Regions from separate parts of the Nocardioides sp. LML1-1-1.1 genome, predicted to be linked through region 2. Evidence: riboswitches for the same ligand, from Rfam matches in the RefSeq annotation. Region 2 holds a riboswitch; the other holds the start of a gene.
What was found. Region 2 has a riboswitch for glycine ahead of gcvT (glycine cleavage system aminomethyltransferase GcvT). Riboswitches for the same ligand answer to the same signal wherever they lie in the genome.
Positions count from the first base shown of each region.

Region 1: another riboswitch for glycine. It lies ahead of gcvP (aminomethyl-transferring glycine dehydrogenase); the one in region 2 lies ahead of gcvT (glycine cleavage system aminomethyltransferase GcvT).

Region 1 is NZ_JBEGHK010000003.1:535,757-543,122, forward strand. It holds gene gcvP (aminomethyl-transferring glycine dehydrogenase) at 1-2,400, opposite strand, end outside; glycine riboswitch at 2,476-2,579, opposite strand; gene MRBLML1_RS13750 (MerR family transcriptional regulator) at 2,623-3,249, opposite strand; gene MRBLML1_RS13755 (bifunctional nuclease family protein) at 3,360-3,830, opposite strand; gene MRBLML1_RS13760 (MerR family transcriptional regulator) at 3,872-4,603, opposite strand; gene MRBLML1_RS13765 (FHA domain-containing protein) at 4,607-5,125, opposite strand; gene gcvH (glycine cleavage system protein GcvH) at 5,171-5,560, opposite strand; gene MRBLML1_RS13775 (DUF881 domain-containing protein) at 5,571-6,347, opposite strand; gene MRBLML1_RS13780 (small basic family protein) at 6,340-6,672, opposite strand; gene MRBLML1_RS13785 (DUF881 domain-containing protein) at 6,669-7,366, opposite strand, start outside.
Region 2 is NZ_JBEGHK010000003.1:136,254-143,619, forward strand. It holds gene MRBLML1_RS11685 (L-serine ammonia-lyase) at 1-219, opposite strand, end outside; gene glyA (serine hydroxymethyltransferase) at 210-1,493, opposite strand; gene gcvH (glycine cleavage system protein GcvH) at 1,497-1,868, opposite strand; gene gcvT (glycine cleavage system aminomethyltransferase GcvT) at 1,881-3,005, opposite strand; glycine riboswitch at 3,059-3,157, opposite strand; glycine riboswitch at 3,158-3,251, opposite strand; gene MRBLML1_RS11705 (SDR family NAD(P)-dependent oxidoreductase) at 3,351-4,883, shown strand; gene MRBLML1_RS11710 (T3SS (YopN, CesT) and YbjN peptide-binding chaperone 1) at 4,905-5,387, shown strand; gene MRBLML1_RS11715 (acyl-CoA carboxylase subunit beta) at 5,384-6,886, opposite strand; gene MRBLML1_RS11720 (5'-3' exonuclease) at 6,919-7,366, opposite strand, start outside.

The DNA.
Region 1 (7,366 bases), 400 kb from region 2:
CAGGTCGAGGATGCACTCGTGGGCGACTAGGCCCGACTCGCCGCGGTAGAGCACCGGGAAGTGCTCACCGAGCCGGGTGGCGACGTAGTTGGCCGACAGCACCGCGACGGCAGTGGCGCGGGTCAGGCCCTCGGCGCCCATCATCCGGATGTAGGCCCACGAGATGGGCAGGATGCCGGCCGAGCCGAAGGGCGCGGCGCTGATCGCGCCCGTGCCCTCACGCCGGTCGGCGTCGGGGTGCAGCGGGTGCGTCGGCAGGTACGGCGCGAGGTGCGCGCGCACCGCGACCGGGCCCACCCCGGGGCCGCCACCGCCGTGCGGGATGCAGAACGTCTTGTGCAGGTTGAGGTGCGAGACGTCGCCGCCGAACCGGCCGGGCTGGGCGTAGCCGAGCAGCGCGTTGAAGTTGGCGCCGTCGACGTAGACCTGGCCGCCGTGCTCGTGCACGACGTCACACAGCTCGGTGATGGTCTCCTCGTAGACCCCGTGGGTGGAGGGGTAGGTGACCATGATCGCGGCGAGGGTCTCGCTGTGCTGCTGGCACTTGGCGCGCAGGTCGTCGAGGTCGACCGTGCCGTCGTCGTGGGCCTTGACGACCACGACCTTCATCCCGGCCATCACCGCGGAGGCGGGGTTGGTGCCGTGCGCGGAGGACGGGATCAGGCAGACGTCACGCTGCTCCTGGCCGTTGGCGCGGTGGTAGTTGCGGATCGCGAGCATGCCGGCGAACTCGCCCTGCGCACCGGCGTTCGGCTGGATGGAGACCCGGTCGTAGCCGGTCACCTCGGCGAGCCAGGACTCCAGCTGCTCGATGAGCCGGCGGTAGCCGTCGGCGTCCTGGGCCGCGACGAACGGGTGCAGGTTGGCGAAGCCGGCGAGCGAGATGGGCTCCATCTCGGTGGTCGCGTTGAGCTTCATCGTGCAGGAGCCGAGCGGGATCATGCCCCGGTCGAGCGCGTAGTCGCGGTTGGACAGCCGCGCCAGGTAGCGCAGCATCGAGGTCTCGTTGTGGTGGGTGTTGAAGACCGGGTGGGTGAGGTAGTCGGTGCTGCGCTCCAGGTCCTCGGGCAGGCCCGCCACCCCCTCGGCCGACACCTCGCCGGCGCCGAAGGCGGCCACCAGGGAGGCCAGGGTGGACTCCCCCGCGGTCTCGCCGAACGCGACGCCGACGGTGTCGGCGTCGACGAGGCGCAGGTGCAGGCCGGACTCCCGTGCCGCCGCGACGACCTCGTCCGCGCGCGCGGGCACCCGCACGGTCAGGGTGTCGAAGAAGCTCTCGTTGACGACCTCGATGCCGGCGGCCTCCAGGGTCGCGGCCGCCCGGCGGGCGAGGCCGTGGATGCCGGCCGCGATCTCCCGGAGGCCCCGCGGACCGTGGTAGACGGCGTACATCCCGGCGGTGACGGCGAGCAGCACCTGCGCGGTGCAGATGTTGGAGGTCGCCTTGTCGCGGCGGATGTGCTGCTCGCGGGTCTGCAGGGCGAGCCGGTACGCCGGGCGGCCCTCGGCGTCGACGGAGACGCCGACGAGCCGACCGGGCAGCTGGCGCTCCAGGCCCTCACGCACGGCCATGAAGCCGGCGTGCGGGCCGCCGTAGAACAGCGGGACGCCGAAGCGCTGGGCCGAGCCGACCACGACGTCGGCGCCGAGCGTGCCCGGCGCCTCCAGCAGGGTCAGCGCGAGCAGGTCGGCGGCGACGACGGCGAGGCCACCGCGCTCGTGGACGGCGTCGATGACCGGCTTGAGGTCGGCGACCCGGCCGGACGCGCCGGGGTACTGGACCAGCACGCCGGAGACCTCGCCCTCGGGCAGGCCGTCGGTCAGGTCGGCGACCAGGATCTCGATGCCGATGCCCTCGGCGCGGGTGCGGACCACGTCGATGGTCTGCGGGAGCGCGTCGGCGTCGACGACGAACGGGCCGGAGGCCTTGCGGTTGGCGCGGAACGCCAGCGCGACGGCCTCGGCGGCGGCCGTGCCCTCGTCGAGCAGGGAGGAGCCGGCGGTGTGCAGGCCGGCGAGCTCGGCGACCATGGTCTGGAAGTTGATGAGCGCCTCGAGCCGGCCCTGCGAGATCTCCGGCTGGTACGGCGTGTAGGCGGTGTACCAGCTCGGGTCCTCGAGCAGGTTGCGGCGGATCACGGCCGGGGTCACCGTGGCGTGGTAGCCCAGCCCGATCATCGACTCCCCGGGGACGTTGGCCGCGGCTAGGGCGCGCAGCTCGGCGGCGGCCTCCTCCTCGCCGACCGCGGCCGGCAGGGCGAGCGGGTCGGTCGAGCGGATGGACTTGGGCACGGCCGCGTCCATCAGGGCGTCGAGGGAGGGATAGCCGAGCCGGTCGAGCATCGTGTCGACCTGGGCGACGTCCGGACCGATGTGACGGTTGGCGAAGGGGGCACTCATCAGGCAGGTTCCTCGGGATCGAAAGGGTTCGAGCCCTCCCCCTCTGTCAGCGCAGCGTCGCGCCTCCAGAGTTGCCTGGTCCGCACGGTCCGGGCGCCTGAGAGGTTCCGGGGAGGAATTGCCCCTTCGGCGCAGGCTCACGTCCGCCGGACGCGTCCTGACTCTCCCGTGCGGGATGAACAGCGTGACCATCGTAGCCGCAGAGCGGCCCGATGGGGGCGTTCAGCCCGCGTTGCGAGCAGCGCGTCGCGCGGCGAGCTCGTCGCCGGCGACGCTCTCGGTGTCCTCGGCGTCGCTCGCGCTCTCGCTGGGCAGCTGCGCCAGCGTGCCCTCGATCTCGCGCCACACGCCGCCGATGGCGATGCCGAAGACGCCCTGACCGCCCTGGAGCAGGTCGATGACCTCGTCGTTGCTGGTGCACTCGTAGACCGAGGCGCCGTCGCTCATCAAGGTGACCTGGGTGAGGTCGTCGGTGCCGCGCTCGCGCAGGTGACCGACCGCGGTGCGGATCTGCTGCAGCGAGATGCCGGCGTCGAGGAGCCGCTTGATGATCTTGAGGATCAAGATGTCGCGGAAGCTGTAGAGCCGCTGCGAGCCGGAGCCCTTGGCGCCGCGCACGCTCGGCTCGATCAGGCCGGTGCGGGCCCAGTAGTCGAGCTGGCGGTAGGTGATGCCGGCGGCGTTGCACGCCGTCGGTCCGCGGTAGCCCAGGTCGCTGGGCAGAGGCGAGACGTCGTCGGTGAAGAGCAGGCCCTGCTCCTCGGCCGCAGCGGTCGCCGCCGACGAGTCCTGACCGACCTTCTCGGGCTGCTGCTCGTTCACGGGGTCCTCCAGGCTGGGGCGCGGCATTGCACTGCTGTCATTCGACTCTTCAAGGTACGGCGCCGGACTCCGACCGGTCAAAGACGTCACCGGGCGTGTCGGGAAAAACCCTCAGCCTCAACTTGAGGCTGAGGGAATCAGCGGTCGGACTCGAAGTCCTCGGGCGAGACGTGGTCGAGGAACTCGCGGAACGCCTCCACCTCGTCCTCCTCCTCGGCCGGGGCGGCGATGCCCGCCTCGGCGAGCACCTCCTCGGAGCAGTAGATCGTCGTACCGGTGCGCAGGGCGAGGGCGATCGAGTCCGAGGGCCGCGCGCTGATCTCCGCACCGGAGTCGAGGACCAGGGTGGCGAAGAAGACGCCGTCCTTGACGTCGGTGATCCGGACCTCCGACAGCTCGCTGCCGGTGGCCGCGAGCAGCTCCTTCATCAGGTCGTGCGTCAACGGCCGGGGCGGGACGACGCCCTGCTGGGCGAACGCGATGGCGGTGGCCTCGACGGCGCCGATCCAGATCGGCACGTAGCGCTCACCGGTCGTCTCGCGCAGCAGCACGATGGGCTGGTTGGACGGCATCTCCACCCGGACTCCCAGGACATCCACCTCGCGCATGGCTCAACCCTACTCGCGTCGTGGTGGGCCCGCGGGGCCGGTCAGATCCTCCGCAGGCCGGCCTTCACCAGCGTGGCGTGCAGCCGCACGGACAGCGCGGCGATCTCGCTCACGGCCTCCTCGGCGCGCGCGGCGGCACCGGCGTCGCGGCCCCGGCGCGGGGCGACGACCTGCTGGATGAGGCCGACCTCGCGGTCGGCCGCGGTCCGGAAGGCGCGCAGGTGGCGCGGCTCGATGCCGAAGTCGGCGAGCTCGCTCGCGGTCTGCGCGATGACCAGCGCGTCGGTGTCGTAGTGCCCGGTCGCCGAGGGCGTGATCAGCGCGAACTCCTCGAGCTGGGTGAGCAGGTCGGCGTCGATCTCGGCCACCTTGATGAGCTCCTTGCGCGAGAGCCGCAGCTTGTCGGTGCGGCGGAAGGACTCCGGCGCGGGAAGGCCGTCGGAGCCGACCGCGACCTTGGGCACGGTGGGGACGACGGGCTCGGGCTCGGGCGGCTGCAGCCCCCGGTCCATGGCGTCGAGGTGCTCGCCGATGACCTTCAGCGGCAGGTAGTGGTCGCGCTGCATGCGCAGGATGTACTGCAGCCGGGCGATGTCGCCCTCGGAGAACTTCCGGTAGCCCGACGGGGTCCGCTCGGGCTTGATCAGCCCCTCGGACTCCAGGAACCGGATCTTCGGGATGCTGACGTCCTCGAAGTCGGTGCGCAGGCGGTCGAGCACCTGCCCGATGTTGAGCAGGGGCTCGCGCTCGCCGCGGGCGAGGCCAGCGACCATCGCTCAGTGGCTCTCGTGACCGGCGAAGAAGACCAGGCGGTACTTGCCGACCTGGACCTCGTCGCTGTCCTTCAGCGTGGCCTTCTCGATCCGGTCGCGGTTGACGTAGGTGCCGTTGAGGCTGCCCGCGTCCTCCACGGTGAAGCTGTCCCCCGCGCGGCGGAAGACGGCGTGCCGGCGCGAGACCGTCACGTCGTCGAGGAAGATGCCGCTCTCCGGGTGGCGTCCCGCGCTGACCTCGTCGGCGTCGAGCAGGAACCGGCTGCCGGCGCCGGGACCCTTCTGCACCACGAGCAGTGCGTGGCCCACGGGCAGCGCGTCGACCGCGGCGGCGTCGACCGGGCTCAGCGCCCGGTCGGAGGTCTCGACCCGGTCGCCGCCACCGAACTGGATGGTCGCGGTGGCGTCGGTGACGACCGGCGCGGCAGGAGCGGCGTCCGGCGCGACGAGCCGGTTGCCGCACTGCGAGCAGAAGCGGGCGTCATCGGGGTTCTGCCGGCCACAGGCGGTGCAGAACGGCATGGGGAAACTCCTTGGGTCCGGGACGGCTACTACGAACGTACCGGATCAGCCGTCGAGCTGGGCCTCGTACGCCGACGCGTCGAGCAGGGCGTCGACGTCACCGGGCGTGGCGGGCACGACCTCGAAGAGCCAGCCGGCGCCGTACGGGTCGTTGTTGACCAGCTCGGGCGTGGCGTCGAGCGCCTCGTTGACGGCGACGATCTCGCCGCTGACCGGGGCGTAGACGTCGCTGACCGACTTGGTCGACTCCAGCTCGCCGCAGGCGTCGCCGGCCGCGACCGTGGCGCCGACCTCCGGCAGGGAGACGTAGACGATGTCCCCGAGGGCGTCCTGGGCGTAGTCGGTGATGCCCACGCGGACCGAGCCCGCCGCGTCGCCGGGCGTGCGCAGCCACTCGTGCTCGACGGTGTACTTCAGGTCAGCCGGGTTCGTCATGGCCAGAAGGCTACTGCCCCTGGTCCGGCAGGGCGTAGCGAGGCTCCGGGCGTTTCGCGACCGCCTCGATGTCGACCGCGCGCAGCTCCTTGACCTCGACGTCGCCGCCGTCGTCCTTGATCTGCTTGCGCGGGCCGAGCGGGAAGGTGATCGAGCCGCTCAGCACCTCGGCCTCGCCGATCGCGTCGATGACGTACGGCGCCTCGACCCGCTCGCCGTCGACGAGGAACCCGCCGTCGGTCTCCTCGAACGAGGTCTGCGCGACCACCCGGACGGTGCCGTTGATCGCGATCGCCTCGGCGCCGACGGTGCGCAGGCCCTGGATCGTGTCGAGCAGCGAGCCGAGCCGGATCCGGCCCTTCTCCTCGGTGATGGTGATCCGTACGCCGGGCCCGGTGACCGGGACCAGGCCGGCGAGGATGTTGAGCGTGTCGACGTCGCTCTGGGCCTGGTCGAGCGCGGCCTGGCGCTTGGTCGTCTCGTCGCGCAGCCCGTCCGCGACACCCTCGAGCCGGTCGATCTCGGCCTCGGTGCGCTGCCGGGTGCCGGAGAGACCGTCGAAGACGTCGATGAGGTCCTGCTGGCGCTGGCCGGCGTAGATGTCGTCGCTGTCGGTGAGGCGCACCTGGGTGACCGCGCCGAAGCCCACGACGGCCATCAGCACACCGGCCACGACCTGGCGCCGCGAGGGGCGCAGCAGCGCCCGGCGCAGCCGCTCGGTCGGGGTGAGCTCGGGCCCGGGGGCGTCGGGCGCGACGGGAGCGTCGGAGTCGTCGGGGTCAGGCATGGAAGACGTGTCTCCGGATGGCGGCGACGTTGGTGAAGATCCGGATCCCGAGGACGACGATCACGCCGGTCGAGAGCTGGCCCCCAACGCCGAGCCGGTCGCCGAGGTAGACGATGCCGGCCGCGATCACGACGTTGCTCAGGAACGAGACGACGAACACCTTGTCGTCGAAGATGCCGTCCAGGTAGGCGCGCAGCGCGCCGAAGACCGCGTCGAGCGCGGCCACCACGGCGATGGGCAGGTACACCTCGAGGCCGGCGGGGACGTCCGGCTGGAACACCAGTCCGAGAGCCACGCCGACGAACAGTCCGAGCACCGCGATCACGGGCGGTCACCTCCGTCGGTCTTCGGGTTGGTCTTGCGCTTGGCCGCGTGCAGCCTCGGGAGCGCGCTCGCCGCGGGCAGGCGCAGGTCGTCGGCCTTGTCCATGTCGAAGGAGTAGCCGAACTGCTGGGTCAGCCCGATGAAGGCCAGGCCGGCCCCGGAGTCGACGACGTTCGACGACAGCGTGCGCTGGTCGCCGATCGCCGCCACGGTGTACGGCGGCGCGATGCCCACGCCGTTGACCTCGATCGCCACGCCGGAGTTGCGGATGCCGCTGAGCGCGGTGAGCCGCTGTCCGTTGATGGCGATCGCCTCCGCGCCCGCGCCCCACAGCGCGTCGGCGAGCAGGGCGAGGTCGGAGTCGCGGATCACGCTGTCCTCGTCGGCGTAGCGGGGGTTGTCGACGACCGCCCGGACCCCGTCGCCGCGGACGACGCCGAAGCCCGCGGCACCGGCGAGCGTGGTGCTCCGGGCCTGGACGTCGCCGACCTCGGAGCCCAACGCGCGCAGCGACTCCTCCGCCCGGTTGTTGGCGCCGCGCAGGTCGGCGATCTGCTCCTGCTCGGCGTCCACCCGGTCGCGGCGGGCCTCGATCCGGCTGATCAGGCTGGCGCGGCTGGCGTCCTCGACGTCGGCGTTCTGCGAGGTCTGCACGGCGGCGATGGTCACCAGTGCCGCGAACGCGCCGACGACCG
Region 2 (7,366 bases):
TGGGTCGTCGCCCTGCAGGCCGAGGACGACGGCCTTGACCGAGCCGTGGCCGTGGCCGGTGGCGCCGAGCGAGCCGAACAGCTCCGCCCGCACCCGGGCGACCTCGGGCTCGCCGGCCAGGCCGTGCGCGAAGAGGGCGGCCGCCCGCATCGGGCCGACCGTGTGCGAGGACGACGGCCCGATGCCGATCGAGTAGAGGTCGAACGTGCTCAGCGCCATCCGGTCAGCCCCGGGTAGAGCGGGAAGCGCTTGGCGAGCGCGGAGACCCGGCCGGCCAGCGCCGCGGTGAGGTCGGCCGACGGGGTGCGGCTCAGCGCGGTGGCGATGATGTCGCCCACGGCCGCGAACTCCTCCGCGCCGAAGCCGCGGGTGGCCAGCGCGGGCGTGCCGATCCGCAGCCCCGAGGTCACCATCGGCGGCCGGGGGTCGAAGGGCACCGCGTTGCGGTTGACCGTCAGCCCGATCGAGTGCAGCCGGTCCTCGGCCTGCTGCCCGTCGAGCTCGGAGTCGCGCAGGTCGACGAGGACGAGGTGGACGTCGGTGCCGCCGGTCAGCACGCTGATCCCCGCCGCGCGCATCTTCTCGGAGCCGAGCTTGGCCGCGAGGATCCGGGCGCCCTCCAGGGTGCGCTGCTGACGCTCGGCGAACTCCTCGGAGGCCGCCATCTTGAAGGCCACCGCCTTGGCGGCGACGACGTGCTCCAGCGGGCCGCCCTGCTGGCCGGGGAAGACCGCGCTGTTGATCCGCTTCGCGAGGTCCGCACGACTGAGGATCACCCCGCCGCGCGGGCCGCCGAGGGTCTTGTGGGTGGTCGTGGTGACCACGTCGGCGTGCGGCACCGGGCTCGGGTGCAGGCCCGCGGCGACCAGTCCGGCGAAGTGGGCCATGTCGACCATCAGGTAGGCACCGACCAGGTCGGCGATCCGGCGGAACTCCGCGAAGTCCAGGTGGCGGGAGTACGCCGACCAGCCGGCCACGATCAGCGAGGGCCGATGCTCCAGGGCGAGCCGCTCGACCTCGGCCATGTCGACGCGGAAGTCGGTCTCGTCCACGTGGTAGGCCACCACGTGGTAGAGCCGGCCGGAGAAGTTGATGCGCATCCCGTGGGTGAGGTGCCCGCCGTGCGCCAGGTCGAGACCGAGGATCGTGTCGCCGGGCTGGAGCAGCGCGAACATCGCGGCGGCGTTGGCCTGCGCGCCCGAGTGCGGTTGCACGTTGGCGGCCTCGGCGCCGAAGAGCGCCTTCACCCGGTCGATGGCGAGCTGTTCGACCACGTCGACGTGCTCGCAGCCGCCGTAGTAGCGGCGGCCGGGGTAGCCCTCGGCGTACTTGTTGGTGAGGACCGAGCCCTGCGCCTCCATCACCGCGACCGGGGCGGAGTTCTCCGAGGCGATCAGCTCCAGGGTGTCCTGCTGGCGGGCCAGCTCGGCACCGATCGCGGCGTGCACCTCCGGGTCGTACGACGCCAGGGGCTCGTCGAGCGTGCTGCCCATCGCTCAGCCCGCCACGAGGGCGTCGTAGGCCGCGGCGTCGAGCAGGTCGCCGGGCTCGGTGAAGCGGACCACGAACAGCCAGCCCTCGCCGAACGGGTCGCTGTTGACCAGGCTCGGGTCGGCGTCGACGGCCTCGTTGACCGCGACCACCTCGCCGGTGACCGGCGCGTAGAGGTCGCTGACGGACTTGGTGGACTCCAGCTCGCCGCACGCCTCGCCGGCGGTGACGGTGTCGCCGGGGGTGGGCAGGTCGACGTACACGACGTCGCCGAGGGCGTCGGCGGCGAAGGCGGTGACGCCGACCCGGGCGGTGTCGCCGTCGACGGCCAGCCACTCGTGCTCGGCGGTGTACTTCAGCTCGGTGGGGTTGCTCATCTCGGGGGCTCCTCAGCGGGTGCGGGTGTAGAAGGGCAGGGCGACGACCTCGGCGTCCACGGCGGTGCCGCGCAGGGACACGGCCAGCCGGGTGCCGGGCTCGGCCAGGTCGGGACGGACGGCGGCGAGGGCGATGGGCCCGCCGAGCGTGGGGGAGGGCGCACCGCTGGTGACGGTGCCGACCTGCTCGCCGCTCGCCGGGTCGAGCACCGGGTAGCCCGCGCGCGGGGCGCGGCGGCCGGTGGCGACCAGGCCCACGAGCAGGTGTCGTGGCCCGGACTCGCGGCGCTCGCGCAGCGCGGCGTCGCCGACGAACCCGGCGGGCTTGTCGAGGTCCACGACCCGGCCCAGCCGTGCCTCGTCGGGCGTGCTCGCGCGGCTCAGCTCCTGCCCGTAGAGCGGCATCCCGGCCTCGAGGCGGAGCGTGTCGCGGCAGGCGAGGCCGGCGGGGACCATGCCCTGCGGCTCGCCGGCCGTCCACAGGGCCAGCCACACCGCGGCGGCGTCGGCCGGGCGGCAGTAGACCTCGAAGCCGTCCTCACCGGTGTAGCCGGTGCGGGCGAGCAGGACGTCCACGCCGGCGAGCGCGCCGGCGGTGATGGCGTAGTACTTCAGCGACGGCACGTCGAGCTCGGTCAGCCCCGCCACGATGCCGGGGGCGAGCGGCCCCTGGACCGCCAGCAACGCCCAGTCCGCCGACGTGTCGCGGACCTCGGCGTCGTACCCGTGGGCGCGGGTGGCGATCTCCGGCGCGACGACGGCGACGTTGCTGGCGTTGGCGACGACGAGGTAGTGCTCCTCGGCGAGGCGATAGACGACGAGGTCGTCGACGATGCCGCCGTCCTCGGCGCAGATCATCGTGTAGCGCGCCCGGCCCACGCCGATCGCGGAGGGCCGGCCGGTGAGCGCGTGGTCGAGCGCGGCCCCGGCCCCCGGGCCGGTCACCTCGATCTCGCCCATGTGGGTGAGGTCGAAGAGACCGGCGGCCGTGCGGACCGCGTGGTGCTCGGCCAGCTCGGAGCCGTAGCGCACCGGCATCCGCCAGCCGGCGAAGTCGGTGAAGGAAGCGCCGAGGGCGCGGTGGACGTCGTCCAGCGGGGTGGGTCGGGACAGGGTCGTCGAGGTCGTCGATGTCATGCGGGAGGCTCCTAGAGGTGACCACGGCAGCAGCCGGGGTCGAGGTCGGATGGCCTCCCCGCTCTGTCATCGGTACCTGAGAGCTTCGCCGCCGAGGGGCGGCTTGCACCGTGGGTGCGGGACGTCGGGCGTCCCGTCTTTCCAGAGTTCGCCTCGTCCCAGCGGTCAGGGTGCCTGAGAGATTCGTGGGGAGATTTGCTCCTTCGGCGCCCGGCTCGGTGGCCGGGTCTCTCCCGCTGGGTGTCGACAGCGCGATCTGCAGTTGTGGCGCCGAGCCTAGGCAGCGCCGACCGGTCGGTCAACGCCGGTCGCCGGCCGAGCGTGTCGGCCGCGTACGATCCACCGGTGCCCCACCCCGAGCCCGAGCCGACTCCCGAGCCGACCACGGAGCCGCTCACCCGCATCGATCCCGACGAGCTGGCGATCGCGATCAAGGTGCTGCGCCAGATCCCGGAGCTCCACCCCGACCACGACGACGTGCGCACGATGAAGCGCGCGGCGTCGTACATGTACAAGCTGATCAAGAAGACGCGACGTGCCGAGATCCGCCAGGAGCGGCAGCGCCACGACCAGGAGATCATCGAGAAGACGGCGACCGGCTCGCGGATGCGGATCGACGACGAGACCGCAGGCATCCCGCTGGTCTCGACGGCGCAGGGCGCCTTCGCCGGCGAGCTGATCACCGCGCGCGGGTGCTACATCTGCAAGGAGGACTTCACCCTCGTCGACGCGTTCTACCACTGGCTGTGCCCGCGCTGCGCCGCGATGAGCCACGCCAAGCGGGACCAGCGCACCGACCTGACCGGCAAGCGCGCGCTGCTGACCGGCGGCCGCGCCAAGATCGGGATGTACATCGCGCTGCGCCTGCTCCGCGACGGCGCGCACACCACGATCACCACCCGCTTCCCGAAGGACGCGGTGCGCCGGTTCGCCGCGATGGAGGACTCCGCCGACTGGCTGCACCGGCTCAAGGTGGTCGGCATCGACCTGCGCGACCCCACCCAGGTGATCGCGCTGACCGACGACGTCGCCGCCGACGGCCCGCTCGACATCATCATCAACAACGCCTGCCAGACCGTGCGCCGCCTCCCGGGGGCCTACTCCCACCTCACCGAGGGCGAGCTCGCCCCGCTGCCGGAGCACGTCGAGCTGCCCGAGATGGTCACCTTCGACCGGATCTCCGAGGCGCACCCGGCGGCCATCGCGGGCGCGCTGGAGGCGCACGCCGTGGCCCACCACGACGGCGAGTCGGCGGAGTCGGCGATCGCGGCCCACAACGCGGCCACCATGACCGCGCTCGCGCTCAAGGCCGGCGGTGCCTCGCTGGAGGCCCACCTCGCCGGCACGGCCGTCGACGCCGGCGGCCTGATCCCGGACATCCAGGACAACAACTCCTGGACCCAGGTGCTCGACGAGGTGGACCCGCTGGAGCTGCTGGAGGTGCAGTTCTGCAACTCGATCGCGCCCTTCCTCATCAACTCACGCCTGCGCCCGGCGCTGCGTGCCGCCGTGCAGAACGGCGCCCGCCGTGCGTACGTCGTCAACGTCTCGGCGATGGAGGGCCAGTTCTCCCGCCGCTACAAGGGCGCCGGACACCCGCACACCAACATGGCCAAGGCCGCGCTCAACATGATGACCCGCACCTCGTCGGGGGAGATGTTCGAGACCGACAAGATCCTGATGACGGCCGTCGACACCGGCTGGATCACCGACGAGCGCCCGCACCACGAGAAGCTGCGGATCGCCGCCGAGGGCTGGCACGCGCCGCTGGACCTGGTCGACGGCGCGGCCCGGGTCTGCGACCCGATCGTGCGCGGCGAGGCCGGCGAGGACGTCTACGGCTGCTTCCTCAAGGACTACCAGCCCTCGCCGTGGTGACCCGCGCGTAGGGTGCTCGCCATGAGCCGCGACATGGTCGATGCGTACGTCGAGCGCCTGCTCGAGCAGTTCACCGGCAACGAGGACCTGAGCAAGGACGACCAGGGCGGCTACCCGTTCCGCTTCGGCAGGAGCGGCTACACGGTGCGCGTGGTCGGCACCGACGAGCGCCCGGCCGTGCGGGTCTGGTCGGTCGCGCTGCACGACGTCGAGCAGACCCCGGAGCTGCTCGGCATGCTCAACGAGATCAACCAGCGGCTGCTCCACGCACGGGTCTACTGGGCGGAGAGCTCCGTGGTGTTCGAGGACGCCGTCGCCGGGCTCGCGCTCAACAAGGGCACCCTGGAGTCCTCGCTGACCGACGTCGCGGAGGCGAGCAGCTTCTTCGGGCCTCAGCTGAAGGAGAAGTTCGGCGGCTCGCTCACCTTCGAGGACGAGCCGGCACCGGAGCAGGCCGCCGACCCGACCGCCGAGCCGGCGGCCGGCGACGGGCTCTACCTCTAGCCCTGGAGCGCGCGACGGATCGTCGCCGCGACCAGCGTCCGGGTCTCGGCCGGGTCGACCACGTCGTCGATCTCGAAGACCCGGGCGGCGTTGAGCGCCTTGGCGTGCTCGCGCAGTGCGGCGGTGTGCTCGACGACTGCCGCCTCCCGCTCGGCCTCCGGCATCGCGGCCAGCTCGTGCGCCATCGCCAGTCGCACCGCGCCCTCCAGGCCCATCGGCCCCAGGTGCGCGTCCGGCCACGCCAGCGTCAGCAGGGGGCGGCGCGTGCTGCCGCCGAGCATCGCCTGCGCGCCGAGGCCGTAGCCCCGGCGCAGCACCACGCCCACCAGGGGCACGGTGAGCCGTGCCCCCGCGGTCACCATCCGCGAGGCCTCGCGCACCAGCCCGGTCCGCTCGGCCTCCGGGCCGACCATGAAGCCGGGGGTGTCCACGAGCGAGACGACCGGCAGGCCCCAGCGCTCGCACAGGCCGAGGAAGTCCGCGGCCTTGGTGGAGGCGTCGGCCGTCAGCGCCCCCGCGAGGTCCGTCGACTGGTTGGCCACGACGCCGACCGCGACCCCGTCGATCCGGGCCAGCGCGGTGACCAGCTCGGGCGCCCAGCCCTCCCGCAGCCACTGCACCGAGTCGGTGTCCGCGAGCGCCTCGACCACCGGCCGGACGTCGAACGCCTCGCGCTCGTTCTCCGGCAGCAGGCCCCGCAGCGCCTCCGGGTCCTCGGCGTCGCCCGCCCCGAGGTCGGGCCGGGCCAGCAGGCCGAGCAGGCGTCGTACGACCTCGACGGCGGCCTCCTCGTCCTCGACGACCACGTCGAGCACGCCGTTGGCGGCCTGGTCGGAGACCGGACCGACCTCCTCGGCCGCGAACTGCCCGAGCCCACCGCCGGCGATCATGGCCGGCCCGGCCATGCCGAGGTTGGCGTCCGGGGTCGCGATCCGCAGGTCCGCGCAGCCGGCGATGACGGCGTTGCCGGCGAAGCACCTGCCCGAGACGACGGCGATCCGCGGCGCGGTCAGCTCACCCCACAGGGCGAAGGACCCGACGTCGAGCGCGGACACCAGCGGGAGGTCGACGTCGCCGGGCCGCCCGCCGCCCCCCTCGGTGAAGAAGACCGCGGGCAGGCTCACCCGCGCGGCCAGCTCGATCAGCCGGTCCGACTTGCGGTGCCCGCGCATGCCCTGGGTGCCGGCCATCACCAGGTAGTCGTAGGACAGCACCGCGCAGGCGAGGCCGTCGACCGTCGCGGTGCCGCCGATGATGCCGTCCGCGGGCGCCTCGACCACCAGCTCGGCCAGCGGCCGGCGCTGCTCCTGGGCGGCGGTGACGAAGCGTCCGTACTCCACGAAGGAGCCCGCGTCGACGAGGTCGGCGATGTTCTCCCGCGCCGTACGACGGCCCTTGGCGTGCCACCGGGCGACCTTCTCGGGCCGGGCGGCGTCGGTGGTCAGGAAGCGCCGCGCGAGCACCTCGGTGAGTCCCTGGGCAGGTGCGTCCTCGGTCACCGCGCCATCATGACGCACCCCTCGTGGTCGGCTCAGTCGCGACCCGCGGAGGCCGGCTCCCCGGTGAGCACCCGCAGCGCCAGCGCGGTGGTGGCGTCGAAGTTCAGGTGCCCGACCACCCGCTCCACGCGCTCGATGTCGAGGGGCAGCAGACCTGGCGTGCCGGGCACGTCCGGGGTGAGCCCGAGGTCGAGGTCGGTGCGCCCTGACATCAGGCGCAGGTTGAACTCGTAGCGCTCGCGCGCCTCCGGCACCCGCAGCTTGGCCAGCGTGGACGCGCCGATCCGCCGGTTGCCGGTCTCCTCGCTCCACGAGTCGAGCGCCGCGACCAGGGTGGCGCCGTCGTCGTGCTCGATGTCGGCCCACACGGCCTGCATCGAGCCCATGTGGGCGAGCAGCACGGCCGCGGTCTTCTCGCCGATGCCGCGGACCCCGGGCAGGTTGTCGCTGGCGTCGCCCCGCACGGCGGCGAAGTCGAGG